Regions from separate parts of the Pantoea cypripedii genome, predicted to be linked through region 3. Evidence: predicted binding sites of a transcription regulator. Region 3 holds the regulator's gene; each other region holds the start of a gene.
The links. Region 3 encodes PurR, which represses purine synthesis genes. Its sites were predicted from a motif close to CANGCAAACGTTTGCNTG; they were not measured.
Positions count from the first base shown of each region.

Region 1 (10,849 bases), 760 kb from region 3:
TCAGAATATCAGCACGTTTGGTTCGTTCGGCTTTCATCTGCGCGTTCATGGCAGCAATCAGTTCCTGCGGCGGACGCACATCACGAATTTCGATGCGGGTGATTTTCACGCCCCAGGGGTTGGTCGCTTCATCGACAATGTGCAGCAGACGGGTATTGATGTTATCGCGCTGCGACAGCATCTCATCCAGCTCCATGCCGCCGAGAACGGTACGGATGTTAGTCATGGTGAGATTGATGATCGCCAGCTCAAGGTTGCTGACTTCATACGCTGCGCGTGCCGGATCGACCGCCTGAATAAAGCACACGGCATCGATAGTGACGTTGGCGTTGTCTTTGGAAATGATTTCCTGAGAGGGGATATCAAGGACCCGCTCCATCATATTGACCTTGCGGCCAATGCGGTCCATGAAGGGAACAACTAAACTCAGACCGGGTTGCAGGGTGCGGGTATAACGCCCAAAGCGTTCCACCGTCCACTGATACCCCTGTGGCACAATTTTCACACCGGCCCATACAGTAACCAGCGCGAGTACGATGATTACCGGCATCACAGTCAACATATAACCTCCTGGTTGTCAGATGAGGGAGCTGAGTCTCTTCGGCTCCCTTTTAACGCTAGTACAGCAGCGAATAAAGCTGGCGGCGATAGCGGGCTGCCAGTGCATCCCCCGTTCCCAGCGCGGCAAGAATTTCCTGCAACATCTTACGTGCCTGGCCGTCAGCGGCGTTGAGATCGCTTTTCAGGAAGCCGAACAGCAGCTCAAGCGCTTCTTCATTTCGACCCACCTGATGTAGCTGTAACGACAGTTTAGCAGCCAGCTCGGCGTTCGCCGGGTCGTTTGCCAGCTGTTCCTGCAAATGCTGGATTTCCGGAGTGTCGGCGGCCTGTTTCAGCAATTCGATTTGTGCCACCAGGCTCTGATAGCGGGTGTCCTGATCCTGCAACGGCACCACGTTCAGCACCGCTTCTGCTTCATCGCTGCGGTTCAGGGTGATCAACACTTCTGCCAGCAGAAAACCGATTTCACTGGCCTGATGGCTTAACTGCCAGGCGTCTTTCAGCAGCGGCAGCGCTTCCAGCGGTTTGCCTTCATCCAGCAGGGCCATCGCCTGCTGCGCTTTCAACTCTTCTTCACGCGGCAGAACTTTTTGCAGCAGGGCGCGAATGGCTTCTTCGGGCTGAGGTCCCTGGAAACCATCAACGGGCTGACCATTCTGGAACAGATAAACCGTGGGCAGAGAGCGCAGACCAAACTGTGAAGCCACCATCTGCTCTTTATCGCAATCCAGTTTCGCCAGAATAAACTGCCCGGCATACTCCTGAGCCAGATGCTCCAGCACTGGCGTCAGTTGCTGACAGTGCTGGCTTCGGTCGGACCAGAAATAAAATAGCACCGGCAGCTGCGTGGATTGTTCCAGCGTCTGATGCAGGTTGGATTCGTTGATGTCGATAATTAAAGCGTGTGACATGAATGCGTCTCTTTGCTGAAAGTGTGTTGAGGATATGGGGGCAAGCTGCCCGGCTTCAAGTTCAAATCAGGGTTGCAGGCTATTTGCTGCGCAAAATGCGATCCAGCATCCAGCCTGGCAAGATGCGTTTTAACAGACTCATACTCCAGGCCACCAGCGTCACCGGGTAGCGCAGGCGCGGATGCTGACTTTCCAGCGCATGGCGGAGCTTCGGTAAAATCGCTTCGGGCGGCAGGGTGAAGCGCGCGGCAATACCGGGATTACGCACCGGTTTATCGCTCTCGCCCTGATGAACGTTATCGGTGAAGCGGGTACGAATCGGCCCTGGCTCAATCAGGCTGACACGGACGCCGGACTGACGCAACTCCATCCGCAGCGCATCACTCCAGGCTTCCAGCGCATATTTACTGGCGGCATAAGCGCCGCGTCCGGGAGTGGAGATCAACCCGAGGACGGAGCTGGTGTTGATGATACGGCCATTGCCGCTGGCTTTCAGCGCAGGCAACAGACGCATCGTCAGCTGATGCGTGCCAAAAAAGTTGGTGGAGAATTGCTGTTCCAGTTGCTGACGCGACAGGCTTTCGAGTGGCCCGTAAATGCCAAAGCCACCGTTGTTGAATAAACCGTGCAGGCGATTTTCCGTCAGCGCAATCACCTGGTCAGCGGCGGCATCGACGCTGGCCGGATCGTCAAGATCCAGTGCAATCCCGATAAATCCCAGCGCATGCATACGTTCAACGTCTTCCGCCCGACGGCAGGCAGCAATCACGCGATACCCGCGAGACAGCAGATCATTTGCCGCCACCAGGCCAATCCCACTGGAACAGCCGGTAATAAGAATCGATTTTTGCATATCTTTACCTGTTAAAAATCACGCGCCTGCGTTAATCATGCTTTACTAGCGGGGCCAGTTCTTTTGCCATCACCCCAGCGATAAAGGGCTGCGCATCCGGATTCGGATGTATGCCATCCTGCTGCATCCACTCCGGTTTCAGGTAGACCTGCTCCATAAAGAAGGGCACCAGAGGAATGTCGTACTGCTGTGCCAGCTGCGGATAAATCGCGCTAAACGCCTCCGTATAACGACGTCCGTAATTTGCCGGTAAACGAATCTGCATCAGCAGCGGCTGGGCATTTGCCGCTTTAACGTCGTTGATGATTTTGCTCAGATCCTGGGCGATATTTTGTGGTGGGAAGCCGCGCAGACCATCGTTACCGCCCAATTCGATTAACACCCAGTGTGGTTGGTGCTGTTTTAATAACGCCGGTAAACGCGCCAGTCCTTGTCCGGCGGTATCGCCGCTGATACTGGCGTTGATAATTCTGGGCTGCTGCTGCCATTGTTTATCCAGCAGGCTCGGCCAGGCGACGGCGGCGGACATCCGGTAACCGGCGCTGAGGCTATCGCCCAGCACCAGCAGGGTATCAGCCGCGGCAAGACGTGACACCAGCAGAAGCAATAACAACAGGAAGGGATAATGCCAGCGGAAAACATTGTTGAAGTTCATCATCTTACTAAGTCCGTCGGTCAGGGAGAGCATCAGCTGACCATCCTTACCGGAGTTGAGCTGGTTGTCAAACCAGCCGAGACCATCGCGCTGATTGGGGAGTCTGGCTCGGGCAAATCGACCCTGCTGGGCATCCTCGCCGGGCTGGATGATGGCAGTAGCGGCGAAGTCCATCTGCTCGGTGAACCCCTGCATTCCATGGATGAGGAGCAGCGGGCTGCGCTGCGTGCCCGTGAGGTCGGCTTTGTTTTTCAATCCTTTATGCTGGTACCAACGTTAAATGCGCTGGAAAACGTGCAGCTACCTGCGCTGTTGCGCGGCGTGAGCGATCGGGAAAGCCGCGCTCAGGCGGTGGATTTGCTGACCCAGCTTGGGCTGAAAGGGCGTTTGCATCATCTTCCCGCACAACTTTCCGGCGGTGAACAACAGCGAGTGGCGCTGGCGCGTGCCTTTAACGGGCGGCCCGGTTTACTGTTTGCTGATGAGCCGACCGGCAATCTCGATCGTCAGACCGGTGACCGCATTGCCGATCTGTTGTTCTCTCTCAACCGGGATCTGGCCACTACCCTGATCCTGGTGACACACGATGAGCAACTGGCGGCGCGCTGCGATCGTCGCCTGCGGCTGCGTGACGGCAAATTGTGGGAGGAGTCATGATCTGGCGCTGGTTCTGGCGCGAGTGGCGTTCGCCCTCGCTGTTGATCGTCTGGCTGGCGCTGACGCTGGCGGTGGCCTGTGTGCTGGCGCTGGGATCGATCAGCGACCGCATGGAAAAAGGGTTAAGCCAGCAAAGCCGTGATTTTATGGCAGGCGATCGCACGTTGCGCAGCAGTTCTCCGGCACCGGACGCCTGGCTGGCAAAAGCGCGTGAGGAGGGCTTGTCAGTCAGTCGACAGCTGAGTTTTATGACCATGACCTTTGCGCAGCAAACACCGCAGCTGGCGGATGTGAAGGCGGTCGATGATGCGTATCCGATGTTTGGCACCCTGCAAACGGATCCCCCTGGCCTGCGCCCGGTTGCCGGAACGGTGCTGGTGGCCCCGCGCTTGCTGGCGCTGCTCAACCTGAAAACCGGCGACCAGATTGATGTGGGTGACACCACGCTGCGTATTGCCGGGGAGGTGATTCAGGAGCCGGATGCCGGTTTCAATCCGTTCCAGACCGCCCCGCGCCTGCTGATGAACCTGGCCGATGTGGAGAAAACCGGTGCCATTCAGCCAGGCAGCCGTCTCAGCTGGCGTTACAAATTCTCGGGCGATCCGGCCCCGCTGGCGCGTTATGACAGCTGGATTCAGCCGCAACTGAAAGCCGATCAGCGCTGGATCAGCGTCGAAAACTCAGAAGATGCATTAGGACGATCGATGCAGCGGGCGCAGCAATTTTTGCTGCTTTCGGCGTTACTGACGCTGCTGCTGGCGATCGCCGCCGTCGCGGTGGCGATGAGCCACTATTGTCGCAGCCGCTATGATTTGGTGGCGGTGCTGAAAACCCTTGGTGCGACGCGGCGGGTGCTGCAACGCTTAATCATCGGCCAGTGGCTGGCAGTGTTGTTGCTGGCAGCGCTGGCGGGGAGCGTATTGGGGCAGGGGATTGAGGTCATCCTGCTGGTGATGCTGAAACCGGTCCTGCCTGGCGCGCTTCCGGCCGCCAGTTTCTGGCCCTGGCTGTGGGCGCTGGGGGCGATGTTTGTGATTTCGCTGCTGGTGGGGCTGCGACCTTATCGTTTATTAATGGCAACCTTGCCGCTGCGCGTATTGCGACGGGATGCGGTGGCGAATGTCTGGCCGCTGCGCGTCTATCTGCCGGTGATGGCGCTGGTGGTGATTGGTTTGCTGGCGCTGCTGATGGGCGGCAGCAAAATGTTGTGGGCGCTGCTGGTGGGCGTGGTGATGCTGGCAATCTTGCTGGCGGTGCTTGGCTGGGGGGCGCTGCTGCTGTTGCGGCGTCTGGTGGTGCGCAATCTGGCGATGCGGCTGGCGATCAATCGTCTGCTGCGCCAGCCTGCCATGACCCTCAGCCAGTTGGCGGCTTTTTCGCTCTCCTTTATGTTGCTGGCGCTATTGCTGGTGATGCGCGGTGACCTGCTGGATCGTTGGCAACAACAATTGCCACCGGATAGCCCCAACTATTTTCTGCTGAATATGACGCAGGAACAGGTGCCGCAGGTACGTGATTTCCTCAATTCGCATCACATCAAAGCAGAAACCTTCTATCCGATTATTCGCGCGCGTCTGACGCAGCTGAACGGGAAGGATGCCGATCCGAATATGGATAACGCGCTGAATCGCGAGCTGAATCTGACGTGGCAGGCGGATCGACCGGACCACAACCCGCTGGTGGCGGGCACATGGCCGCCGCGTGCCGGGGAGGTTTCAGTAGAAACTGAGCTGGCAGATCGGCTGGGAGTGAAACTGGGCGATACCTTAACCTTCAGCGGCGATACCCAGCAGTTCAGCGCCAAAATTACCAGCCTGCGTAAAGTTGACTGGGAAAGCATGCGACCAAACTTCTTCTTCATTTTCCCGCCGGGGGCGCTGGATGATCAGCCGCAGACGTGGCTGACCAGCTTCCGTATGGACAGCAATCCGACCTTACTGGCGCAACTGAATCGCAGCTTCCCCACCCTAAGCCTGCTGGATATTGGCAGCATACTGCGCCAGATCGGTCAGGTGCTGGCGCAGGTCAGCCAGGCGCTGGAAATTATGGTAGTGCTGGTGACGATTTGCGGCGTGTTGCTGTTGCTGGCGCAGATTCAGGTCGGTATGCGTCAGCGGCGTCAGGAGCTGGTGGTTTATCGCACGCTGGGGGCGAGCAAGCGGCTGCTGCGTGGGACGTTATGGTGCGAGTTCGCGCTGCTTGGTGTGGTGTCGGGTGTGGCGGCGGCGCTGGGTGCGGAAGCGGCCCTGTGGGGATTACAGCGTAAAATCTTTGATTTTCCGTGGGAACCAGACTGGAGCCTGTGGCTGGCGTTACCGATCTGCGGAGCAGTTTTGCTGTCGTTGTGCGGCGGCTGGCTGGGTGTGCGCTTGCTGAAAGGGAAAGCATTGTTCAGAAGGTTTGAGGCGGCGTGATTTTATTACGGCCAATAACCGCACGGAGCCGGTAAACCCCGCGTGATAAATCACGCCGCTACAATCCGGTGCGAGATTTCACTGCGGGGTCGTTTTCGTTACAGCTTCTCCACCGCCCAGGCAATGCCACTGGCGTACTCAGGCGGCAGCATGGGCACCAGCGCGTTCAGAGCCGCAGCCAGGCGGGTCTGGTCGCTGTCAGTGAGATTCAGGTGGCCCACTTTACGTCCCGGACGCACTTCTTTTTCGTACCAATGCAGATGTACCAGCGGCTGATGCAGCCACGCCAGATTCACATCAGTACCGATCAGGTTGACCATCACGGAAGGTGCAAATACCACCGGCTGTGGCAGCGGTAAGCCCAGTACGGCACGTAAATGCAGCTCGAACTGGCTGATGGACGCGCCATTCTGTGTCCAGTGCCCGCTGTTGTGCACGCGTGGAGCCAATTCGTTGATCAGCAGACCTTGTGGTGTGACGAAACATTCCATCGCCATCACGCCCACGTAGTTCAGCTCATGCATGATGGCGCTGAGCATGGCTTCGGCCTGCTGCTGCTGCGCGGCATCCGCCTGCGGAAAGGCCACGCTGGTACGCAGAATGCCATCCTGATGCAGGTTATGGGTCAGCGGATAGAAAACGGTGCTGCCGTCCTGACCGCGCGCGCCCACCAGTGAAACTTCACCGCTGAAGTTGATACCCTGCTCAACGATACATTCACCGTAGCATTCATCCGGCAGGCTATCGGTTTCATTGGCGCGCAGACGCCACTGACCACGCCCGTCATAACCACCGGTACGGCGTTTGACAATGGCAAGTTCGCCCAGTGAACTGAACACCTGCGGCCACTCGCCTTTATCCGCCAGCAACTGCCACGGCGCGGTGGCGAGGTTGAGCTGATCGAGCAGCTGTTTTTGCGTCAGGCGATCGGCCAGACGCGGGAAAATATCGCGATTCACAAACGCCGGATGGCTTGCCAGCTCACGCGTCAGCGCGGTTTCCGGCCAGCGTTCAATTTCGGCGGTGATAACGCTTTGTGCAATCGGCAGGGCAGAGGGTTCCGCATCCAACCCTACCGGGTAGACAGCGATCCCCAGCGGTTCACCGGCCTGACGCAGCATGCGGCCTAACTGACCATTTCCCAGTACGCAAACCGGCTTCATGCATCCCCCCGCGGGTCCGGGTTGTTCAGCACTTCATCAGTCTGGGTCTGACGCCAGGTTGCCAGGCGAGTTGCCAGCGTGCTGTCGTGAATCGCCAGAATCTGTGCGGCCAGCAGTGCGGCGTTCGCGGCACCGGCTTTACCGATTGCCAGCGTACCTACCGGGATACCACGCGGCATTTGCACGATGGAGTAAAGGCTATCGACCCCACTCAGCGCGGCGCTTTGTACCGGGACACCCAGCACCGGCACCAGGGTTTTGGCTGCCAGCATGCCCGGCAGATGTGCGGCACCGCCAGCACCGGCGATAATCACCTGAAAACCATTCTGGGCGGCGTTTTCGGCAAAGCTGAACAGTTTGTCCGGCGTACGGTGAGCAGAGACCACTTCAACGTGGAAGGGGACATCCAGGCTGTTAAGAATTTCCTCGGCGAACTGCATGGTAGCCCAGTCACTTTTGGAACCCATGACGATGGCGATACGAGCCGGGGCGGCGTTGGATGACATGCGGTCAACTCCTGTGAATATACAAACGAACCTGGCCGGGCGGGCAGGTGAAGAAGGGCACAGAGAATAGCATGAGATGGCAGCAAGGAAAACGGTTGCGTGGCCGGAAAACGGGCAAGATTGCCCGTTTGTCAGAACGGAAATTCGATAAGGCTGACGCCACTGGCATCGACCTGAACCATCGATCCCTGCTGATGCCAGGCACCGAGCACCACGCGTTGCGCGTTTTCCGCCTGTAAAACAAACTCATGGATAGCCGGGCGATGGGTATGGCCGTGAATCAATAGCCGCACCTGCTGGCGTGTCATGGCCTCGATAACTGCCTGTTGATTGACATCCATGATGCTCAGCGACTTATGCTGATTGGCCTGTTTGCTGTTGGCGCGCATTCTGGCGGCAATTCGCATCCGCAGACGCAGCGGTAAGGCGAGAAACAACTTTTGCAGCCAGCGCTGATGCACTTTGGCGCGAAAACGCTGGTAACCTTCATCATCGGTGCAGAGGGTGTCGCCGTGCATAATCAGCAGGCGCTGACCATACAAAGTTAACACCTGTTCTTCCGGTAGCAACGTCATGCCGCAGGCAGCAGCAAAGCGCTGGCCGAGCAGGAAATCGCGATTGCCGTGAATAAAATACTTCGGCACCGGCAACGCCTTGAGTGCAGCGGCGATTTGCTGATGCAGCGGATTAGGATCGTCATCGCCGATCCAGGCTTCAAACAGGTCACCGAGGATGTAAAGTGCATCGCACTGATGCGCTTCACGCTGCAAAAAATGCAGAAAACCGGCAGTAATTGCCGGTTCGTCCTGACACAGATGAAGATCTGCGATAAACAGCGTGCGCGACATTACTCGCTAACGGTCACTTTCTGGATGATCACGTCATCTTTCGGCACATCCTGGTGCATGCCGCTGCGGCCGGTAGCGACCGCTTTGATTTTTTCGACTACGTCCATACCTTCAACCACTTCAGCAAACACGCAGTAACCCCAGCCCTGCAGGCTTTCGTCACGGAAGTTCAGGAAGTCGTTGTCGGCTACGTTGATGAAGAACTGCGCAGTGGCAGAGTGCGGGGCCTGAGTACGAGCCATCGCCAGGGTGCCACGGGTGTTTTTCAGACCGTTGTTGGCTTCGTTACGGATTTCTTCTTTGGTGGCTTTCTGTTTCATGCCAGGCTCAAAACCGCCGCCCTGGATCATAAAGCCATTGATGACACGGTGGAAAATGGTGTTGTCGTAGAAACCATCACGGCAGTAATCCAGGAAGTTCTTTACGGTTGCCGGCGCTTTATCATCGAAAGTTTTAATTACGATATCGCCATGGTTCGTCTGGAAAGTGACCATCATTCTCGTCCTGTAAAGGTTGTCGTCGGTGCCAATAGCCGCGCATGCAAAGCAGCGGGCCTTTTTGTAGACGCTCCTTATATCACAAATTGTGATGACGCGTCAGCAAGGTGGCGGCTGTTGCTATGCTGGCGTCGCGCTGGCGTAAAAAATACGGCACAATACGCAGCTAGCCTGAACAGGCCTTCTTCGCACACGTTTATACGGAACCTTTCAATGTTAAAGATTTATAACACCCTGAGTCGACAGAAAGAGGAATTCAAACCCATCCATGCTGGCGAAATCGGCATGTACGTGTGCGGCATCACGGTGTACGACCTCTGTCATATCGGCCACGGGCGTACCTTCGTTGCGTTTGATGTGGTGGCGCGCTACCTGCGCTATGTCGGTTATACGCTGAAGTATGTGCGTAACATCACCGATATTGACGACAAAATTATCAAACGTGCCAACGAAAACGGCGAAAGTATCGAAACTCTGACCAATCGTATGATCGGTGAAATGCATAAAGATTTCGCCGCGCTGGGTATCCTGCCGCCAAATCTGGAGCCGCGCGCCACGCGTCATATCGACGAGATTATCGAGCTGGTTGGCCTGCTGATTGAGCGTGGTCACGCCTATGTGGCTGACAACGGCGACGTGATGTTTGATGTCCTCAGCGACAAAGATTACGGTGCGCTGTCACGCCAGGATCTGGAGCAATTGCAGGCCGGTGCGCGCGTGGAAGTGGCTGAAGTGAAACGCAATCCGATGGATTTTGTGCTGTGGAAGATGTCCAAAGCGGACGAACCGGCATGGAGTTCACCGTGGGGCAATGGTCGCCCGGGCTGGCATATTGAATGTTCGGCGATGAACTGCAAACAACTCGGCACCCATTTCGATATTCACGGCGGCGGTTCCGATCTGATGTTCCCGCATCATGAAAATGAAGTGGCACAGTCCACCTGTGCGCATGACGGCCCGTACGTTAATTACTGGATGCACTCCGGTATGGTGATGGTTGACCGCGAGAAGATGTCAAAATCCCTCGGCAACTTCTTTACCGTGCGCGATGTGCTGCAACATTACGATGCGGAAACCGTGCGTTATTTCCTGATGTCGGGCCACTATCGCAGCCAACTTAACTATGGCGAAGATAACCTCAATCAGGCGCGTGCGGCGCTGGAACGCCTTTACACCGCGCTGCGTCATACCGATGCTGCTGCGGTGGCGGCGGGTGGTGAAGAGTTCGAAACGCGTTTCCGTACCGCAATGGATGATGACTTCAACACGCCGGAAGCTTACTCGGTGCTGTTTGATATGGCGCGTGAAGTGAACCGTCTGAAAACAGAAGAAAAAGCGGCTGCCGATGCGCTGGCGGCGAAACTGCGTCAGCTGGCGGATGTGCTGGGCATCCTGCAACAGGATCCGGAGCAGTTCCTGCAAAGCGGTGCGCAGGCGAACGATGATGAAGTGGCGGAGATTGAAGCGCTGATTCAGATGCGTAACGATGCGCGTAAAGCGAAGGACTGGGCGCAGGCCGATGTGGCGCGCGATAAGCTGAATGCGTTGGGGATCGTGCTGGAAGATGGTCCGCAGGGCACGACATGGCGTCGTAAATAAGAACAAGGGCGAACTTCGGTTCGCCCTTGTTGTTTATGCCACAACGGTAATGCGTTGACCGGCAAATTCCACCGTCTGACCGGCGAAAATCTTACAGCGTTTACGGGTTTCCACTGCGCCATCAACGAGCACTTCACCTTCGCCGATGACCGCTTTAGCCTGAGCGCCACTCTCTACCCAGCCTT
Region 1 is NZ_MLJI01000001.1:1,117,196-1,128,044, forward strand. It holds gene HA50_RS05040 (SPFH domain-containing protein) at 1-562, opposite strand, end outside; gene HA50_RS05045 (thioredoxin family protein) at 618-1,472, opposite strand; gene HA50_RS05050 (SDR family oxidoreductase) at 1,552-2,325, opposite strand; gene tesA (multifunctional acyl-CoA thioesterase I/protease I/lysophospholipase L1) at 2,357-2,983, opposite strand; gene ybbA (putative ABC transporter ATP-binding protein YbbA) at 2,951-3,637, shown strand; gene ybbP (putative ABC transporter permease subunit YbbP) at 3,634-6,051, shown strand; gene purK (5-(carboxyamino)imidazole ribonucleotide synthase) at 6,150-7,214, opposite strand; gene purE (5-(carboxyamino)imidazole ribonucleotide mutase) at 7,211-7,720, opposite strand; gene HA50_RS05080 (UDP-2,3-diacylglucosamine diphosphatase) at 7,852-8,568, opposite strand; gene ppiB (peptidylprolyl isomerase B) at 8,568-9,062, opposite strand; gene cysS (cysteine--tRNA ligase) at 9,279-10,664, shown strand; gene ybcJ (ribosome-associated protein YbcJ) at 10,698-10,849, opposite strand, start outside.
Region 1: a site for PurR is predicted at 7,805-7,822, ahead of purE (5-(carboxyamino)imidazole ribonucleotide mutase). Genes of this name have one in related genera too.

Region 2 (10,849 bases), 530 kb from region 3:
TTATTGACTGCGCGGCCACTATCAGGCTTAGGTCAAGAGGATAATTATCCAGTTGAAGAACGGGTTATCAATAGACTCAATTCTTAATCCGAGCACGCATTTTATCTATTTCACCTAAATAACATTCTCCGATCTTAAAGAAATTAACATCATGTGTCATCGCTTCTGAAATGGCTGAAGCGACGCGTTGTCTAAAGGAGTCTAAAAAGAGCAAATAACCATCCATAGAAGTCACATGATGAATGTTTGACGCTCCAAGAGCATCAAGAATGTAATTATTGAGGTTTTTGAAAAAAGGATACATTGGTAGATTTTTATCTATCGTGAAAATTTTGTGAAGCTCTGTAAGATCACGAATATATAATTCACTTTTAAAGCTATAGGGATAGGTTGAAAACTGAACTTTAGAGAAATCGAAATGGTTTGCATAGTTAACCAGAGCAATAATGGTTTTACCGAGACTAAGATTAGTCGTTAAGTTCACCCTCGTATCAATTTCACAAAAAGTACAAAGTGCATTTACCGCATCTGCAAGAAACACAAAGTCATTATGCAAGTCAATCACATTCAGTACAATAAACTTACCTGCAAATATGATGTCTCCATCCTTTGCAGCTCTCTCAACCGTTAACATTAGCAGAGAATGGAGAGTAGATATGTCATCAACCAGCACATGGGGTGAGTCGAGGTATTCTCCTGATTTCATCTTAGAATTGATACCTTCCACGCAGTTGAGTATATCTTTTAATGATCCGGCTTTCACATATGTCAAATCTACCCTGGTGTCGCACTGCGAGAATGAGTTAGTTGCGAAGATTTTTTTGTAAAAAATCATCCTGGCTTTGAATGCAAAGTTATTAAATGCATCAACTTCCACCTTATCCAGCAGGTCATTAAACATTAACTGATGCATCCTGAATTTTTCAAAATTCATTCTTTCCAGCTGAAAACGCATAAAACTCTCATTCTTTTTAGCCGTTTCCTGATCCATCACAGATCGTTTTTTTGCCTCATCGGAGAGCTGTCTATTTTGAAAAATTGCAAATAGCAGTGTGGCTAAAGCAGCGACTGCACCACTTAAAGTAAATAACCCAGAAAGCAAAGAACCAAAATCTGACCATTTCCCTGAATCACGAGAAACGCCCTCAAAAGAGAACGTAACAGGCATTCCCATAACATACTCTCGATATAGATATAGAACCACCGAAGGGAAAATTAACGTAATAAGCAAAACGAAGCCTAAAATCAAATATTCTTTACGCATTTTATTCCTATTAATGAATTGCTTGCCGATCCGCTGGTGGACAGCTCCAGATTGTATCCATGCCTTGTTTGTAATAATGTACTCAATATGCACACATAAGAAAACATTAACGCAATCCTGTGCAAGCTAATCCACATTGGCACCCTTTTCGCCATAAATCTGGCTGATGATTCGCCAGCGTTTGAAGAAGTTTCGGGGGTATATAGGTCGATAAGTGCTTTAGATAGCCACGGTTATTACCATTTATGATCTGCCGATCATCACGCATAACGTCGTCTATCGTTACATGCTAATCACCGGCGAACGAGGATAACCCCGCCATGCAAACCGCCGAACAGGTACAGATGTTGCTGAAAAAGTACTTCTGGGAAATGCCGGAAGAGGCATCACTCAGCACGGGGAAAATGAGCGTGCTATCGGAAGAAGCCAGCGATTTTATTGATGAATATGCCGAGATGTTGGGTGTAGACATGACCGGCTTTGAATTTAACCGTTATTTTCCCAACGCGGGGATCCGTTTCCTTCCTAATGCGATACTACCCCGGTATCTGCGCACGGACCACCACGCACCGACAGAACTCACCGTTAAGATGCTGATTGCCTCTGCTGAGGCCGGTCGCTGGCTTTATTCGTGACATTTGCCCTTCGAATGAGGGGCAGCAATCAAATATTTCGGACAAAAAAAGACCGAATACGATTCCTGTATCCGGTCCAGGGAAATGGCTCTTGAAGAGCCGTGCGCTAAAAGTTGGCATTAATGCAGGCGAGGTCGCCTTGCCTTTTAAAGGTAGACCACAGGTGATTATTTTCCAGCCAACCATCACATCAGGGAAGGAAAGCTGCCGACTCTGTGATCGCGACGGCAGAATAGCGCAGGAAGGTGGCGTAGCGGGTTGCCACGCCTCTCAGACAGGGATTACTGACTGCACAGCGCCTGAGCGCGGGCGATAATTGGCTCAAGACTCATCTTCTGTCCCGGATGGGTTTTGTCTTCCGCCTGAATTGAACTGATGGACTCTGTGGTGCCACGGCCTGATTTCAGGTTTGCTTCGGCTTTGTCATTCAACGGGTACTGCAACAGCGTGCTGGGGTTGATAGCGAACAACGCACCATCCTTCTCACAGCTCAGCATCACTTCTTCACGCGTGAACGGCCATTTGTCTTTGCCAATCTCAAAACGGCTGATGGTAATAATCTGTGCCGCCATCGCCTGGCTGCACAGGGTCAGCAGCACACAAGCTGGAATCAGTTTCTTCAGCAAAATGTCGTCCTCATACATTCAATCGGTATAGATGATTCAGGCTGGAGCCAGCGTGGCAAAGACGCTAACCAGCCCGATAACAACAACCGCCAGCAGCAGTTCGAACTGCGTCAGGCGAATAAAAATCGTGGAGGCGCGGCTGCCTGCCAGGCGAAAACGCGGCACCAGCCAGTAACGGTTGAACACCGCAACGGTCACCATCAACATCACTAACAACACCTTGGTAATCAGCAACTCACTCCACAGCGTTTGGTGCCATTGCAGTGGTGATCCGGCAATCAATAGGCTATTGAAGATGCCTGTTAACAACGCCAGCGCTACGGCTAAATGCCCATAGCGGGAAAAACGCATCATGCTGCGGATGGCATCGGTGCGGTGCGCTATCTTGCGTGCTTCATGCATCAGCAGCAGGAGTGGCAGCAGTCCCCCGCTCCAGAACGCCGCCGATATCAGATGTAATGCATGATTGGTTTGTTGCAACGTACCCTGCCAGCCATCGTGCATCGCCGCATGCCCTACCCCGGCTAACGTGATGAGCTGCAACAATCCGGTCAGCAACAACCATTGCTGTCGCACGTTGCCGCGCAGCAATAATGCCAGCACACTGAGTAAGGCAAACAGGATCTCCCAGCGCCACACCTGACCAAAACGCGTTCCGAGAACCGCCAGCCAGGTATCCCTGGCCGCAACGTTTTGCCAGTCACCACTCATCAGGCCCGTTTGCGTAGCGAGCATCAGCACGGCGCTGAGTAAACTGACTACCGCACTTAACTTCAGGATGGCTGACAGGCGTTGCGCCAGTATCGGGCGGAAACGCTTCGGTGCCAGCAGTGCGGTGTAGAACGCGCTGCCGGTGAGCAACAACGCGGATAGAAAATGGCATGCCCGCAGGCTGATCCACAGCGTACCCAGGCTCATTACTTCACGCTAAATGTGTAACTGCCTTTGGTTTTATGACCATCTACCGAGAGCACGTGCCAGTTTACCTGATAGCTACCGGCAGGCAGCGGCTGACTGAGCGGAACAATCAGCTGATCATGTTGCTTATCATTGAGCGTAGCCTTGGCTGCTGGCACGACCTGGTTCTGCGCATTACGGATCTCCACGCCACTGAAAGCGGGTTCAACATCTTCCGTAAAGGTCAGCGTTAGCGCTTGCGGCGAGGTTTCAACGGTTGATTTGTCAGCCGGAACCGGCGTTTTAAGGTGAGCATGGGCCAGGGCAAACTGACTAAATGCCAGCGTGGATGATGCCAGCAACAGCGCCGCAATGCGGGATAGGGTCGTCTTCTTCATCAGGTCATCCTCTTTATTGCGGCAATCCACCGCAAGCGTGGCAGCAGGATACGCTGCTGATCTTCGGGTGTCGAGACCTGCAATGCGATCCCTTTTCCCTTGATCCTTAACGATGAAAACATTACTTTTGCCCCTGTTAACAGGAGAAAAGCATGAGTCAAAACCTTGCCCTGCTGTCGCAGGAAGAGAAAGACAAAGTGAATGTCGATCTGGCTGCCGCCGGAGTGGCTTTCAAAGAGCGCTACAATATGCCGGTCGTCGCCGATTTGGTGGAGCGGGAGCAGCCACAAGCGCTACGTGAGTGGTTTCGCCAGCGTTTGATGCATTATCGCCAGGCGTCACTCAGCCTTTCCCGTCTGCCTTACGAACCGAAGCAGAAATAACCTATGTTACGAGTTATCGATACCGAAACCTGCGGTTTGCAGGGGGGCGTGGTCGAGGTGGCGTCCGTAGACGTTATTGACGGACAAATCCTCAATCCAATGAGTGATTTGGTTTGCCCGGATCGTCCAATCAGCCGTGAGGCAATGGCGGTGCATCGCATCACCGAAGCCATGGTGGCGGATAAACCGCCTATTGAACAGGCGATTGGCCGCTATCATGGCAGCGCTCATTATGTGGCGCATAACGCCAGCTTTGATCGTCGGATGCTGCCAGAAATGCCTGGTGAATGGATTTGCACCATGACGCTGGCGCGCCAGCTGTGGCCCGGCCAGAAATATGGCAACCAGGCGCTACGCCATAGCCTGAAGCTGGATGTGACGCCACCGGCTGATTTGCATGCGCACCGCGCGTTGTATGACTGCTATGTCACCGCCGCCTTGCTGATTCGCATTATGGAAAAATCCGGCTGGGACGCGGCACAAATGGTGAGTCGCTGCCAACCCGCACCGGTCGCCGATGATGTTTTTCCGTTTGGCAAATATCGCGGACAGAGCATCGGCAGCATCGCGCGCAAAGATCCTGGCTATCTGCGCTGGGTGCTGGAGAACGTGCGCGATCTGCGCCCACCGTTGCGGCAGGCGCTGCGTAAATATGTGAAGACGGGTCAGTAGTCGCTGCGATCGGGTAATACGCCCTGTGCCAGGCCAATCAGGAAACTAAATTCCAGTGCCACCCCTTCATAGGATTTAAAGCGGCCCGACTTTCCGCCGTGGCCGGAATCCATATCCGTGCACAGCAGCAGCAACGTATCATTGGTTTTTAGCTCACGCAGTTTCGCCACCCATTTCGCCGGTTCCCAGTATTGCACCTGTGAATCGTGCAAGCCGGTGGTCACCAGCAGATGGGGATAAGCTTGTGCGGCCACATTGTCATAGGGGCTGTACTGGCTAATGGTGTGATAAAACTCCGCCTGTTCGGGGTTGCCCCACTCGTCATATTCCCCGGTAGTGAGTGGGATTGAGGGGTCGAGCATGGTCGTCACCACATCAACAAACGGCACCTGCGCCACTACACCGTGGTAGAGCTGCGGTGCCATATTAATCACCGCCCCCATCAGCAAGCCTCCGGCACTGCCCCCCATGGCATACAACTGTTGCGGGTGACCAAATCCTTTTGCCACCAGGGCTTCCGTCACATCAATAAAATCAGTGAAGCTATTGATCTTGTTGTGCAGCCTGCCATCGTCATACCACTGCTGCCCCAGTTCACCGCCGCCGCGCACATGGATAATCGCATAGACAAATCCGCGCTCCAGCAGGCTGATGCGGCTGGTGCCAAAGCTGGCGTCCATGCTGCTGCCATAAGCGCCATAGCCATAAACCAGCAACGGATTATTGCCGGGCTGGAAGTGCTGGCGATGATACACCAGCGAAACCGGAACTTCGGTGCCATCACGAACGGAGATCCAGTGATGTTCACTTTTGTAGTCGTCAGGATTGAAGCCCGGTACTGGCGTTTGCTTCAACACCCGTCGTTCGCCGCTTTCCATGTTCAGTTCGAACAGGGTAGTTGGCGTGGTCATCGACGAGTAGCCATAGCGCAGCGTATCGCTGTCCGGTGAGGGATTGTAGGCCAGCCAGGTGACATACGTCGGATCATCAAACGCGATGCCGGTGCTTTCACCACTTTCCCAGTGAATCTGCCGCAGGCTGGTAACGCCGCGGGAACGCTCCTCAACCACCAGCCAATGCTTGAACAGCTGAAAATCCTCCAGCACCACCTGCTCGCGCGCCGGGATTAGCGTTTGCCAACGGCTCTCCGCCAGCCAGGCGCTGCGGTATAAACCGAAGTTTTTACCCTCGCGATTGGAGCGGATGTAGAACTGATGATTGTAGTGATCAACGGTGTACTCATGATCGCGACGGCGCGGACAAAACACCTGGGGCTGTGCATCGGGGTATTCCGCATCAATCAGCTGGATTTCACTGGTGGTGGTGCTGAATAACGCGATCAGAATAAAGTGCTCGGAGGTGGTTTTGTGCACGCTAAGGTGGAAAGTATCGTCCTTTTCCTCATAAACCAGCTGATCGTCAGATTGCGGATGACCCAGTTCATGACGCCAGACCTGATAAGCCAGCAAGGTTTGCGGGTGTTTACGCACATAATAGATGGTACGTGAATCGTTGGCCCACGCCAGGCTGGACGATGCATCGCTTAACACCTCGGGGTACCAGCTGCCGCTCTGCAGATTACGGAAACGGACCCCGTACTGGCGGCGTGAGAGAAAATCTTCCGCCAGCGCCATCACCTGATTATCAGGGCTTATTGCCAGCGCGCCCATGGTATAGAAGTCACTGTGCGACGCGCGTTGGTTGCCATCCAGCAACAGCTGCCACTCCGCATCGGTGTCAGCCTCTTTGGGTTGACGATAATACGCTGCGTATTCATTGCCGCTTTCATAACGGCTTTGATAACGATAGCCATTTTTGACATAGGGGACGGAATGATCCTGCTGCGGAATGCGGTCAATGATCTCCTTCAGCACCTGATCCTGTAAATGCGTCTGCGATGCCATCATCGCTTTGCCGTAATCATTCTCGGCATGCAGGTAGTCGAGCACCTCGGGGTTTTGCCGGTCATCGTCACGTAGCCAGAAGTAATTATCCGTGCGCGTTTCCCCGTGCAGGGTCATTTGATGGGGGATTTTTTTCGCCTGAGGCTGATTTATCATGGTTCATTTCCCTGAAGAGACAACATTCTGCAAGCGTGGCACCGATTGGGCGCGAAGCCAAGCCATTGCAGCACAGGAAAATGTAAACGAAGGCCACGGATGTGGCCTTCGGCTGGTTAACTGGCGGGGAGTGCCGCTTTCTCTGCCATGAGATCTTTTTGCATTTCCTCGCGTACATCCTGGGGGATTTTCAATGCATCCCCCAACGCGGAGAGGTAGCTGCGCTCCATAAAATGGTCGAGATCAATGGCTGCGCAGCTGAGGAAGTAGAGTTCCAGTGCCTCTTCCTCATTTTTGACATCCGCAGCCAGCCAGTGCGGATCCAGCGGACGATTCATCGCCTGCTGAATCAGCGCTTCAGCCTGCGCGCCATAGCCAGCCTGCTGAATATTCTGTTCGATGTTCGTGCGTTCACGATCGTCAATATGCCCGTCGCTTTTGGCCGCGAATACCAGCGCGGTCACCAGACGTGCTGCGCGCTGGTCCAGCGGTGTTTGCAACTGACCATAACCCGCTTCGTTCTGATGGGTTTCACTCACCCGCTGTTTGTATTTGTTCCACAGCACAGCACCCGCTGCCGCGCCACCGCCAATAATTAACGCTTTTCCGCCATATTTGGTCAGCAGCTTGCGTGAAGATTTGCTGGCGATCAGCAACCCTGCCAGCCCACCTAACGCGCCGGGTGCCAGCATGTCACTGAGGCCACTCCCCTTACCCGCGCTTCCTTGCTTTTTCAGTACCGATTGAATTTGCTGCAACCAGTTATTCATCGTTTAACTCCTGTTTAGGATTCCGGTTTCACATGCTGCCGCAGAAGATGTCAGGAAATGTCAGAGCGGAGAAAAGTAAGGCAAACCTTATCAGGGGGAAAAGGTGAGAACGCAAACGTTTTCGTATATACTGCGCGCGCATTTTGACTGCTAAGGTGAAATTATGACGACTCTCGGAACCGCGCTGCGTCCTGCCGCAACGCGTGTCATGCTGTTAGGTTCAGGCGAGCTGGGCAAAGAAGTGGCACTGGAGTGCCAGCGTCTTGGTGTGGAAGTGATTGCGGTCGATCGCTACGCCGATGCCCCGGCCATGCACGTTGCCCATCGCAGCCATGTGATTAACATGCTGGATGGTGATGCACTGGCTGCGCTGATTGCTCAGGAAAAACCCGATTTTGTGGTGCCGGAAATTGAGGCTATCGCCACGGAAAAATTGCTGGAACTGGAGCTTCAGGGACAAAAAGTGGTGCCCACCGCGCGCGCGGCACGCCTGACCATGAACCGCGAAGGCATTCGTCGCCTGGCGGCGGAAGAACTGTCCCTGCCGACGTCTACCTACCAGTTTGCCGATAGCAAAGAAAACTTTATCGCCGCTACTGACACCATCGGATTCCCGTGCATCGTGAAGCCAGTGATGAGTTCATCAGGCAAGGGCCAGAGCTTTATTCGCGATGCCAGCCAGTTGGATAAGGCGTGGGATTACGCTCAGCAGGGTGGTCGTGCCGGTGCCGGTCGTGTGATTGTGGAAGGTGTGGTGAAGTTTGATTTCGAAATCACCCTGCTGACCATCAGCGCTGTGGATGGCATTCATTTCTGCGCCCCAATCGGTCATCGCCAGGAAGACGGCGATTATCGTGAATCCTGGCAGCCGCAGCAGATGAGCGATCTGGCGCTGCAACGCGCCCAGGACATCGCAGAGAAAGTGGTGAAAGCGCTGGGCGGTTACGGCCTGTTTGGCGTGGAGTTGTTTGTCTGCGGTGATGAGGTCATCTTTAGCGAAGTTTCGCCACGTCCGCACGACACCGGCATGGTGACGCTGATTTCACAGGACCTGTCGGAATTCGCGTTGCATGTGCGTGCCTTCCTCGGCCTGCCGATTGGCGGCATTCGCCAGTATGGCCCGGCAGCTTCGGCGGTGATCCTGCCGCAGCTGGAAAGCAACAATGTGCGTTTCGTTAATGTCGAAGCGGCGCTGGGTGCCGGTCTGCAACTGCGCCTGTTTGGCAAGCCGGAAATCGCGGGTCAGCGTCGCCTGGGTGTCGCACTTGCTACGGGTGAAAATACCGATGATGCCATCGCCCGCGCCATTGCCAGCGCAGCTGCGGTGAAAGTCGAAGGTTAATACCTGAAGCGGTGAGCCCTGTGCTCACCGCTGTTAACTTTATCGCAAGGTTGCCGCAAAATTGTGCACGATGTCGGCGACCGCAGATGCCGCTTCAAGTGGTAACAGGTGCCCTTTACCTGGAAGAATATGCAATGCCGCGCCGGGAAAATGCACGGTGATTTGTCTTTTCACCACTGTCAGTGGGTCAACCTGATCACGCTCCCCTGTCACCACCACCACCGGCACTCTTATGGCAGAAGCCACCGCGTGCAAATCCTCTTTTGAACTGCTATCGAGCCAGCCATTGACCGCTAAAGGGTCCATACGCAAAGCATCCTGAATAAGCTGTTGCTTCGCTTCTGTCGCGATCGGTGAGGCAGTCAGAATATTTTCCACTGTCCAGCGAGCCGCGTCTTCACTGGCATAAGCCGTACGCATCATTTCCCTCTGCTCGTCACTGATAGACATGGGCGCAAGTGGTGATGAGGCAACCAGCACCACACCAGACAGTCCCTGCGGGCGGCGGCTGGCAATCAACTGTGCGACTTTTCCCCCCATAGAATGCCCCACCAGGATATAACGTTGTAATCCCAGAGCCTGAATCACCGCCTGTACATCATCAGCATGATCGCCAGTGTTATAACCACTGGCAGGTGCAGCAGAAGCGCCAGCACCGCGTGCATCAATGGCGACACAACGAAAATCCTCGCTCAAACGCGCCATGACTCCCTGCCATGTCAAAGACGATCCCCCCCAGAAATGCAGAAATACCAGGGCAGTCTCCCCTTGACCATATTCTGTAATATTCAGCTCAACACCGTTCGCAATAATTTTCATTTTCCATCCTGTTAAGAGAAATGTTCATTTTGTTGCGACAGATCTTGCGTCATTACATTTAAATAGGGAATGATCGCCATAGTTCATAGATTACATACTTAAAATACGCATGGGGAATTATGGATCGCTTCACGGAGCTGGCAGTATTCGTGACCGCAGTGGAAGAAGGCAGCATCGCGGCGGCGGCAAGAAAACTCGGGTTATCAGCGGTGATGGCTGGCCGTTATCTCGCCTCGCTGGAGCAAAGGGTTGCCGCGAGATTGGTTGAACGCACGACGCAGCGGTTAAGTCTGACTGACGCTGGGCAAAAATACATGGCCCGGAGCAAACATATTCTTGAAGCCTGGGCAGAGGCTAATCGTGAAGCGGCAGACATACAAAGTAACCCAACCGGAACCTTACGTATCGCAGCCCCTGTAACCTTCGGTACCTTGTATCTCGGCCCGTTGATTGCACAGTTTATGGCCGATTTTCCTGCGGTAAACATTACACTGCAGTTACAGGATCGCTTCATTGATTTAGTGGAGGAGGGTATCGATTTGGCGCTCCGTATCGGCCATCTACCCGACTCAGAGTTAATTGCGCGAAAAATTGCGGATTGCCCATTACTGGCCTGTGCCACCCCAGCCTATCTGGCCGTTGCGGGCTCGCCGGCGACACCGGCTGAACTACACAGTCATACGCTGATAGGTTATATGGGTAATCAGAATGCCGCGCCCTGGCATTTTTATGATGATAAACAGGGATGGATTCAGGCAGATGATAAACGACGTTTTCTCGCCAACAATACCGCGATTATGCTGGAGGTAGCGTTGGCACATGCCGGGATCGCTTATGGCCCGGCTTTTGTTTTTAATCGCCATCTTTCAAGCGGTGAATTAGTCCAGGTTTTACCCGCATGGGCTTGCCCAGCGCTTCCAATGCACGCCATTACCCCCAATGCAAAGTATGTAAATACCAAAACACGCTTGTTTATTGAACGG
Region 2 is NZ_MLJI01000001.1:2,407,612-2,418,460, forward strand. It holds gene HA50_RS11170 (hypothetical protein) at 77-1,264, opposite strand; gene HA50_RS11175 (DUF1493 family protein) at 1,585-1,899, shown strand; gene HA50_RS11185 (YebY family protein) at 2,181-2,528, opposite strand; gene copD (copper homeostasis membrane protein CopD) at 2,562-3,443, opposite strand; gene copC (copper homeostasis periplasmic binding protein CopC) at 3,443-3,820, opposite strand; gene HA50_RS11200 (DNA polymerase III subunit theta) at 3,973-4,203, shown strand; gene exoX (exodeoxyribonuclease X) at 4,207-4,875, shown strand; gene HA50_RS11210 (prolyl oligopeptidase family serine peptidase) at 4,869-6,932, opposite strand; gene HA50_RS11215 (tellurite resistance TerB family protein) at 7,052-7,705, opposite strand; gene purT (formate-dependent phosphoribosylglycinamide formyltransferase) at 7,869-9,047, shown strand; gene HA50_RS11225 (alpha/beta fold hydrolase) at 9,087-9,866, opposite strand; gene HA50_RS11230 (LysR family transcriptional regulator) at 9,986-10,849, shown strand, end outside.
Region 2: a site for PurR is predicted at 7,814-7,831, ahead of purT (formate-dependent phosphoribosylglycinamide formyltransferase). Genes of this name have one in related genera too.

Region 3 (10,849 bases):
CGAGATCGACCCGCATACTCAGGCGATTGTCGAAACCGTCGAGCGCGTGCTGGCGCAGCGTGAAGCCGCTACACTGGCGCAGCTAACGTCCGACGAGAGCGAATAAACCCGCAATAAATAAGGCGCCATTTGGCGCCTTTCTGTTACTTAGCGTGCAACACGCAAACCGCCTTCAGCGCCACGGCTAAATACCACCTGCCACAACTGAATATCACGCGCCCGGAATGCACCGGCACACGCGCAGAGATAATAACTGAACATGCGTTTAAAGCGGTCGCCATATTTTTCTGCCAGCTGCGGCCAGGTTTCCAGGAAACGATCATGCCAGGCCATCAACGTGGTGTCATAATCCGCGCCGAAATTGTGCCAGTCTTCCATCACAAAATGTGACTCGCTGGCATCAGCAATCTGGCGTACTGAAGGCAGACAGCCATTCGGGAAGATATATTTGTCGATCCAGGGATCCACATTCATATCGGTTTTAACTGACCCGATGGTATGCAGCAGAAAAATACCGTCCGGCTTCAGATTACGATCGGCCACTTCAAAATAGGTTGCGTAGTTTTTCGGGCCAACGTGCTCGAACATGCCAACGGAAACGATGCGATCAAATTGCAGATTCAGGTCGCGATAATCCTGCAACAGGATGGTGACATCCAGACCGGCGCAACGCTCCTGCGCCATTTTCTGCTGTTCAGCGGAAATGGTTACGCCATGCACTTTGACGCCGTAATTGCGGGCGGCAAATTCAGCCAGTCCACCCCAGCCACAACCAATATCCAGCAAAGACATGCCGGGTTGGAGTTGCAGTTTGCGGCAAATCATATCGAGCTTGGCCTGCTGCGCCTGTTCCAGTGTTTCTGCATCCTTCCAGTAGCCGCAGGAATACTGCATAAAAGGATCGAGCATCAGTGAAAACAGGTCATTACCGAGATCGTAATGTTCTTTACCCACAATCCAGGCGCGTTTTCTCGATTGCAGATTGGTCAAACGCGCCGCAGCGATTCGCAGTGTGTCTTTAAAATGATGCGGTAATTGCTGATCCAGATGGTGTTTCAGTACGCGATGAAAGAACATGTCGAGGTTTTCACATTCCCACCAGCCGTCCATGTAACTTTCACCGAGGCCCAGCGATCCTTCCTGCAGGACCCGTTTAAAAAAATCCGGATGCTTAACCTGAATATCCCAGGGGCGAGTACCATTTATGGCAATATCGGCCCGTTCCAGTAATTCATGGGCGATACGAAACCAGTGGTTTTCTTCAAGGCTCACTTCTTCTATACACGATGAACTCATAGCTTCTCCATCACCTTTCCGATTTCAACCTGAGAAAAGAATAGTCAATTTCTCCAGGCTTGTGAGAGAACTCACGGAAAATCCGTGCGCCAGATATCCGACGTTTTACAGAGGTATGAATCTGAATAGAAATGTCTGGCACAACACCGGGGAGAACATCGTGCAGACACCATCCCAGCGACAGAGTCGCTAAATATTAATACAATTATGTTATTGATTTGTTACAGAAATGCTGACCCACGCAGTATATGCTTCCGTGGGTCAATATTCAACGACTTATCGTTAGTTTGCTAACTAAGGTCGTTGCGTTAGCGATTATCTTCGCAGGGACGGGAGTTGTGAGCAACATCACTTTGTGCGTTTGCCACAGCGGCACGCTGCCAGCCGAAACCAGCCCAGGCAAGTGCAACAGTGGCGAGCATCACCAGGCTGGTGCTGTGCAATGCCTGTTGTAAGCCAGCGGAAACCAGCAGGCTGGCGATAAAGCACAATCCCAGTTGCAGCAGGTTTTGTAAGGATGCCGCTTTACCGGTGGCCTGAGGGAAGGGCAGCAGCGCGCTGGCGACGACGATCGGGTAGATCGCGCCATTGGCCAGTGCCATGCCGCAAAACGGCAGCAGCAACGCCCAGAGCGCAGGGGTTGCAAGCTGGGCAACGGCAAACAGGCCGACGATGCTCAGGCTGTAAATCACCAGCAACCACGGCAGCAGTTGTTTGCCCTGAAACCGATTCAGCAGGGCACGGCAACCAAAGCCACCGACGAGGAAGGCGATGGTCTGCGGTACATAACTCAGACCAATATCGGCGGGTGACAGCCCGGCATCAGCAAGAATAAAAGGCGAACCGGTCAGCCAGGCGAAAAAGCTGGCGGAGCAGGCAGAGTAAATCAGCACATTACCGCTGTAGACCTTTGATGCCAGTAACGTCAACCAGCCGGGCTGTGGCGCGCGTGCCGCCTGAGTGCGGGCGGGGTTCGTCAGTCGCAGGGTACCGACCAGTAGCACCAGCGTGACCAGCGTCAGCAACAGGAAAATGCTGCGCCAGTGGAAATGGCCCATCAGCCAGGCTCCCAGCAACGGGGCCAGCGCCGGTGACAATGCCACCAGCGGCATAATGGTGGCGAAAACTTTGTTCGCCTGCGCCTGCGGATAGCGATCAACCACCAGCGCCTGCCAACTGACCGCCGCCGCGCACACCCCAAGCGCCTGGACAAAACGCAGCGCCAGCATCAGTCGTACATCGGTTACCCACAGCATGCCGAGACAGCCCAGCGCGAAGATCACTAATCCGGCCAGCAGAATGGGTTTGCGACCAAAGCGGTCAGACAACGGACCCCAGAAGACTTGCGCACAGGCGAAGCCACCGAGGAACAGGCTCAGGCTGGCACTGATGGTACCAGGGGCAGTAGCAAAATCCTGCTGCATGGCACCGAAGGCCGGCAGGTACATATCCGTAGCAAGAAAGCCCAGCATGCTTAGCAAAGCAAGGTAAGGCAAAAATCCTTTTGATGACAACATGGTGATTCTCATTAGACAAATTGAACGCCGGGGAGTGTAAAAGGGTGCGGCAGGCTTTGTGAAACGCTAATATTTGCGAGGTGCTATCAAAAATTTTGCAGGCAAAATGATGTGGTCTGAATACGCGCTTGAAGTGGTGGATGCGGTGGCGCGCAGCGGCAGTTTTAGCGCTGCGGCGCAGGAGTTGCATCGCGTGCCTTCTGCCATCAGCTATACGGTACGTCAGCTGGAAACCTGGCTGGCCGTGCCTTTGTTTGAAAGGCAGCACCGGGAAGTGGTGCTGACGGCCGCGGGTGAGCATTTCGTGCGTGAAGGGCGGAGTGTTATCAAAAAAATGCTGGCAACCCGACGCCAGTGCCAGCAACTGGCTAACGGCTGGCGTGGGCAGTTGAGCATCGCGGTTGACTGTATCGTTAAACCGCAGCGTACCCGGCAACTGGTAAAGGATTTCTACCGCCATTTCCCGGATATGGAGCTGATTATCAGCTATGAAGTGTTCAACGGGGTCTGGGATGCGCTGGCTGATGGTCGGGTCGATGTGGCGATTGGGGCCACCCAGGCCATTCCGGTCGGTGGGCGTTTTGCCTTCCAGGATATGGGCGCGCTGAACTGGCGTTGCGTGGTCAGTCCCGAGCATCCCCTGACAAAAAGTGCCCAGCTGGATGAAGAAACCTTACGGGCGTGGCCTTCACTGGTGCTGGAGGATACATCGCGGGCGCTGCCGCGGCGTATGACCTGGACGCTGGATAACCAGCGGCGTCTGGTGGTACCGGAGTGGGAAACCGGGATGGATTGTCTGCGGGCAGGGTTGTGCGTAGGGATGGTGCCGGGCCATTTAGCCCGGCCACTGCTGGATAGCGGCGTGTTAACCGAACTGACGTTGCCTGCACCTTTCCCGGAGAGTCCCTGCTGCGTCAGCTGGTCGGAACAACGCGCCTCACCGGCATTAAGCTGGTTGCTGGACTATCTGGGCGATGCAGAGACGCTCAACCATGAGTGGTTGAGCGAAACGGTGGCTTAGCGACGATAGTCGCGGAACGGGCCGTCGGCGACGGAGCGGCGTTCAATCAATGTGGGCTGCACTTCGATGGTCTGCGGCTCTTCGCGCTTACTGGTGATGCGATCGAGCAGCATTTCCAGCGCTTTTTCTCCCAGCTGTGCTTTTGGCTGATGAACGGTTGTCAGAGCCGGGGTGAAATACCGGGCGTTGCGCACGTTGTCATAGCCAATCACCGAGATATCCTGTGGCACGCGCAGCCCCATTTCATCGGCGGCACAAATCGCGCCCATCGCCATGATATCGCCACCACAAAACACCGCCGTCGGACGTTGTTTCTGGTTGAGGATCTGCTGCATCGCCTGATAACCGGATTCCGGTTCGAAGTCGCCCTGCACAATCCACTCCGGGCGCACGGTAATACCGGCTTCATGCAACGCCTGCATAAAACCAGCATGACGACCACCGCCAGTGTTGCGCTCCATCTGGCCAGGGATGGCACCAATGTCGCGATGTCCACGTTCGATCAGGTAACGTCCGGCGAGATAGCCACCCTGGAAGGCGTTATCCTGCACGGTATCGGTGAAATCACCGCGAGACTCGCCCCAGTCCATCACCACCATCGGGATATTGCGGTTCTCTTCCAGCATGGTGAGCAGGTCGTCGGGATATTCGGAACACATCACCAATAAACCGTCGACGCGCTTTTGCGCCATCATCGAGAGATAAGCACGCTGCTTTTGCAGATCGTTATGCGCATTGCCGAGAATCAGCGTATAGCCACGGTCGAAACAGTGGTTTTCCACCGCTTCAATGATTTCCGCGAAATAGGGGGCTTCGCTGGAGGTGGCGAGCAATCCCAGCGTTTTGGTGTGGTTGACTTTCAGGCTACGCGCCACGGCGCTGGGCGAGTAGTGCAGCTCTTTGATCGCTTCCCATACGGCGTTACGCGTTTCTTCCGCGACAAAACGCGTTTTGTTGATGACATGCGAAACCGTGGTGGTGGAGACACCGGCGCGTTTCGCCACATCTTTAATTGTTGCCATGAAAATGGTACTCCCGGGCTTATCGCAACTTACTGATAAGTATATTGTTAAACGTTTGCGTCTGCTAATGGTTTTGCGCCCCAATTTTCGGGGCAAATGGCGAAGAAAAAGGCGTTAACTCGCAGTTAAAATCACTTTAACAGGCCACAAACACAGCGTGCGCAAAATCTGTTGCGCAACGAAAGGCGGCGATTCTAGCAAGCTGGCGCGGATAACACGAGATTTTTGCCGGGCGCTGTGCGAAAATTACATTAACCCTTCAATTAATGTGACTAAGGAGTTGTGATGAGTACAGACCTGAAACTGGCGCTGGGTACTACCGTTGGCGCGTTGTTAATGATCATCGTGTTCAGCTTCACCGCGATCCTTCATTAATAAAAAAAGCCGGACCTGAAATTTCAGTGTCCGGCTTTTTATTGCGCGGTGATGTTTAGCGAATGGTTTTCGGCGTCATCATGCGGCGTGCACCGACATAATGCTTCTGCCAGTAATCTTCACCTAATGCGCTAATCTGAATATCTTTACCGGTACGCGGTGACTGAATAAATTTGCCGTTGCCCAGGTAAACACCCACATGGTCAGCGGTACCGCGATGGTTAATGCGGAAGAACACCAAATCTCCCTTCTCCAGCATATCGCGTTTGATCGGCGCCGCATCACGCAGGTGATACATTTCGTTAGCGGTGCGCGGGAATTTGTATTTCACCAGATCTTTATAGGCATACCACACCAGACCACTGCAATCGAAACCGGTATGCGGTGAAGTACCGCCCCACTGGTAAGGTTTACCGATCTGACCCATTAATTTGTTCATCGCCGTTTCACGCGCCTTTTGATAGCGCTGACGGTGTGATTTGCTCATCCTGATAGTGGTGAGGTCGCTGGCGTCATCCTGCTCATCCAACACTTTCGCCACGCGCTGATGACCATATTTTTTGGTCGGCGACTTCAGCAGGGCTTTTCTGCGGGTGGTTTTGTGCAGCGCAGTTTCGGTTTTGGTGGGTTTCTTCAGTCTTAACTTATGAACACTGCTGGTAAGGCGTGATTTTTTGGTGCTGGTCTTGACCGGGCGTCGTTTACGGCGCTCATCTTCGCGTGCACTTTTTTTCTCTGCATTATGCAAACTGGCATTGATGGGCGCATGCGGTGACGCAGAAGCCACATTAAAAAACAGTTGGGCGAAAGCCAGCATAAAAAGCGTAATAAGTAAACGCATAGTCCGGTTACAGGTTAAGCAGTCTGCGATAAAACAGCCTGCGGCAAGTTAGAAAAATCTGATCAATGATCAGCGCCGGGATTGATTCTAATCCACTTTTTTTCCAAAAGGTAAGGCATTTTTCGATTAATCTGTTACCAGATGGTATCTGGGGCAAAAATGAGCGATTTCAGCCGGTTAACGCAGCATAATTATTGCCAATTATTAATCGGTTCATGCTTGCTAATGATATGAAAATGTTATTTGTGGCGTTGGAACTTAACAAACATGGCGATTAAGGTCGCTGAGGAGCAAAATCCCGTTTTCAGTGCGGGGGTGAAGTCGCTACAATAAACAAACACGAAGTGAGGAATTAAGGAAGGCAAAAATGAGTACTGTTGAAAAAATTCAGCGCCAGATCGCAGAAAACCCGATCCTGCTGTATATGAAAGGTTCGCCGAAACTGCCAAGCTGCGGTTTCTCTGCGCAGGCGGTGCAGGCTCTGTCTGCCTGTGGTGAGCGCTTCGCGTATGTTGATATCCTGCAAAACCCGGATATCCGTGCTGAATTGCCGAAATATGCCAACTGGCCAACGTTCCCGCAGCTGTGGGTTGATGGCGAGCTGGTCGGTGGTTGCGACATCATCGTTGAGATGTTCCAGCGTGGTGAGCTGCAACCGCTGATTAAAGAAACTGCTGAGAAGTATAAAGAAGCAGAATAATTGCAAAGGCCGACGCATCGTCGGCCTTTCTTTTGGTCATTCTGCGTCGTCTTCCGACACATCGTCATTGAACGCCACTGGCCAGCCGCCAAGGCGCTTCCAGCGATTGACCAGCTCGCAAAACAGCGTCGCGGTTTGTTCAGTGTCATACAAGGCAGAATGCGCCTGGGTACTATCGAAATCCATACCTGCCGCTTTACAGGCTTTTGCCAGCACCGTCTGACCCAGCACCAGGCCGCTTAATGCTGCGGTATCAAAAGTAGCAAAGGGATGGAACGGGTTGCGTTTCAGACCGGCGCGCTCGGCAGCCGCCATCAGAAAGCCATGATCAAAGGTGGCGTTATGCGCCACAATTATCGCCCGATTGCAGTGACTGTCCTTTGTGCCTTTACGCACCATCTTAAAAATTGCATGTAACGCTTCATATTCGCTCACCGCGCCGCGGAGCGGGTTGCTGGGATCAATCCCGGTAAACGCCAGTGCATCTGGGTTAAGAATCGCGCCTTCAAAAGGTTCAACGTGAAAATGCAGTGTTTCGTCGCGATGCAGCCAGCCGTCTTCATCCATTTTGAGTGTGGTGGCGGCAATTTCCAGCAGGGCATCGGTTTTAGCATTAAAACCGGCCGTTTCGACGTCGATCACCACGGGATAAAAACCGCGAAAGCGTTGATGGAGAGCGTTTAAGTCGTTCGATTCAGACATCAGGATCTCATAGCAATAAATGGGGCAGCGCGCATTATGGCAAAAATTGCGAGAGGGTGCAGCAGGAGAGGAGCGCCAGCCCGTAAATGCACGAGCTGGCAGGCAGGCTTAGTTGCCGATGCCGTGTCCGGCATGTTTGTTTTCGATCAGTTCGATTTTGTAGCCATCCGGATCTTCGACAAACGCAATCACCGTGGTGCCGCCTTTAACCGGGCCAGCTTCACGGGTGACTTTACCACCGGCATCGCGGATGCGGTCGCAGGTGGCGGCGACATCATCAACGCCCAGTGCAATGTGCCCGTAGGCGTTGCCGAGATCATAGCTCTCGACGCCCCAGTTATAGGTCAGCTCAATCACGGCACCTTCGCTTTCTTCGGTGTAACCAACAAAAGCCAGGGTGTACTTATATTCGGTGTTTTCGCTCTGACGCAGCAGGCGCATGCCCAGCACACGGGTGTAAAAATCAATGGAACGCTGCAAATCGCCAACACGTAACATGGTGTGAAGTAAACGCATAACATCCTCTTTTAACAAGCACAAAGGCTAAGTATAGCGAGTTAACGCTCTGAAGAAACAGCATTGCCGCACATCCGGTGCGGCAATCGAACTTTCTTATAACGTCGGGTAATCGGTATAACCTTCGGCCCCGCCACCGTAGAAGGTTTCCGGACGCTGCGGATTCAGTGGCGCATCCTGTTGCAGGCGGGCGACCAAATCCGGGTTGGCGATAAAATCACGACCAAACGCGACGGCATCAATCAGGCCACGCTGAATCAGGTCATCCGCTTTTTCTATCGTGTAGGCACCGGCACCGATGATCACCCCTGGGAACAACGCGCGCACTTTCTCACGGAAAGCGTCGCTATAAGGCTGACCACCCGCCCAGTCTGGTTCTGACAGGTGCAGATAAGCCAGTTTACGTTTGCCCAATTCCGAGATGTACCACAGGGCGGCGGCTTCTTCATCCGCGCCATTTTCCAGATTCTGGAAAGCACCAATCGGTGAAATACGGATACCGATACGATCGGCAGACCAGTTAGCAATCGCCGCATCCACCACTTCAAGGGCGAAACGACCACGTTTGGCAATCGAACCGCCGTACTCGTCCGTACGCTGGTTGGAGCCAGGGGCGAGGAACTGATGCATCAGATAACCGTGCGCCGAATGCAGTTCCAGCAAATCAAAGTCTGCTTCGCGTGCGTTAGCCGCAGCCTGGCCGAAATCCGCCACGATCTGTTGAATTTCTGCCACGCTGAGCTCACGCGGTACGGAGGTATCTTCACGGTACACGGTGCCATCGGCGTGACGCAGTGAGGTACGGGTACCGGCAGCCAGAGCGGAAGGGGCAACCGGCGGCAGACCATCTGGCTGCACGCTATTATGGGAGATACGCCCGGTATGCCACAGTTGCACCGCGCTGTGTCCGCCCGCGCCGTGAATGGCCTCGTTGATGACTTTCCACGCGGCGATTTGCTGCTGGGTATGCAGCCCCGGCGCACCGGCATAACCTTTCGCCTGGAAAGAAATCTGGGTCGCTTCCGTGATGATCAACCCGGCGCTGGCACGCTGCTGATAATACTCAGCCATCAGCGGGGTGGGGATATCGCCTGGCTCAATGCTGCGCAGACGCGTCAGAGGGGCCATGAAAACACGGTTAGGCACGGTAATCGCACCCACTTTCAGGGGGGAGAACAACTGTTTACTCGCCATGATGACTCCTGTATTAGACCGGTCGTCTAGAAACTGCGGTTTTTAAAATCAGTGGCGGATCAGCCACTGTTCAATGGTTTCGAGCGCCAGACTAATCGGGCCTGGCTCTCTTGAGATCTTGCTTTGCAGGCTGGCACCCAGCCACAGCAGATAGCAACGCTGTGCCAGCTGTTGCGGGCTTTGCCCATACAACAACGGTTGTTCTGCTGCCACATCATCGAGACAGCGGGCATAGGCGTTAATCACCGCCGTTGCGCCATGTTGCAGCGCATCCCGCATCGGCTCCGACAGGTCGCACACCTCGGCGGACAGCTTCACCCCGAGACAACCCATGATATGGCCTTGTTCGATAAATAAACGTTCCGCCGAGCGAAAGTGTTGCAGGAAACGCTCACGCGCTGTGGCACCAGGCTGATTAAGTTGCTGCTCAATCGTCTGCAAATGGTGGACAAAATAGCGCTCCAGCAGGGCCACACCAAAAGCTTCTTTTGAACGGAAGTAGTGATAAAACGAACCTTTCGGCACTTCCGCCAGCGTCAGCATTTCACTGAGGCCCATACCGGTAAAACCGCGTTGTAAACACAGCTGCTCGCCGGTAGCGAGCAGATGTTCACGGGTTTCGTTGCGTTGCAGAGTCTTGTTCATGGACAGCAGAGTAGTAGACCGATCGGTCTAATGCAATCTTTAGCTGGCTGCCTGGCACGATCTGATCATATCCAGTTTTGGCTGATACTCGTTGGTCTGGATGTTGAACATGCCGAGCAGAGTATGGAACAGATTGTCCTGTGACACCGGCTGATCGGCGGCCTGCTGACGTAAACACCCCTGATTAATATGGTATGTGGCGGCGTAGTCTGGCGACATCCACATCAGCAGCGGTATATGGGTTTGCTGCGAGGGAGCAAACATATAGGGCGCGCCGTGCAGATACATACCATGCTCACCCAGCGATTCGCCGTGGTCAGAAAGGTAAACCATCGCCACATTGAAGCGATCGCTCAACCCTTTGAGTTTATCAATGGTACGACTCAGCATATCGTCGGTGTACAGCAGCGAATTATCATAGGTATTCACCAGCGCCTGGTGATCACAATCCTGAATCTGGTTGCTGTCACAGGTTGGGGTAAAGCGACGGAATTCGGCCGGATAACGCTGATAATAAGCCGGACCGTGACTACCCATCTGATGCAGCACGATAATGCCGTCGTTATGCAGGCTGCCGATGTAGTTGTCCAGATTGTGCAGCAGGACATCATCAAGACAAAAACCGTCATGGCAATATTGCGGCAGGTTCCACAGGGTCATATCGGTATGCGGGACACGATCGCAGGCACCTTTGCAGCCACCGTCATTTTCGCGCCACAGTACGCTTACCCCGGCATGGGCCAGCACATCGAGCAGACCTTCCTGATGGTGGGCCAGATTGGCATCGTATTGCTCACGCGGCATATTCGAGAACATGCAGGGTACGGAAACGGCGGTTTCGGTGCCGCAGGAGCTGGTTTGCGGATAGTAGATCACCTGCTGCTGTTTCAGCTGCGGATTGGTTTCACGCGCATAGCCGCCGAGGGAAAAGTCTTCAGCACGACCGGTTTCGCCCACCACCAGTACCACCAGCGTTTTTTTCTGTTCGGCGGCGATTAACGGGCCTTTATGGGCATCTTC
Region 3 is NZ_MLJI01000001.1:1,882,095-1,892,943, forward strand. It holds gene HA50_RS08780 (riboflavin synthase subunit alpha) at 1-106, shown strand, start outside; gene cfa (cyclopropane fatty acyl phospholipid synthase) at 148-1,296, opposite strand; gene punC (purine nucleoside transporter PunC) at 1,605-2,813, opposite strand; gene punR (DNA-binding transcriptional activator PunR) at 2,923-3,834, shown strand; gene purR (HTH-type transcriptional repressor PurR) at 3,831-4,856, opposite strand; gene cydH (cytochrome bd-I oxidase subunit CydH) at 5,142-5,231, shown strand; gene HA50_RS08805 (C40 family peptidase) at 5,287-6,072, opposite strand; gene HA50_RS08810 (Grx4 family monothiol glutaredoxin) at 6,440-6,772, shown strand; gene rnt (ribonuclease T) at 6,809-7,474, opposite strand; gene gloA (lactoylglutathione lyase) at 7,583-7,990, opposite strand; gene nemA (alkene reductase) at 8,087-9,184, opposite strand; gene HA50_RS08830 (TetR/AcrR family transcriptional regulator) at 9,233-9,829, opposite strand; gene eptA (phosphoethanolamine transferase EptA) at 9,869-10,849, opposite strand, start outside.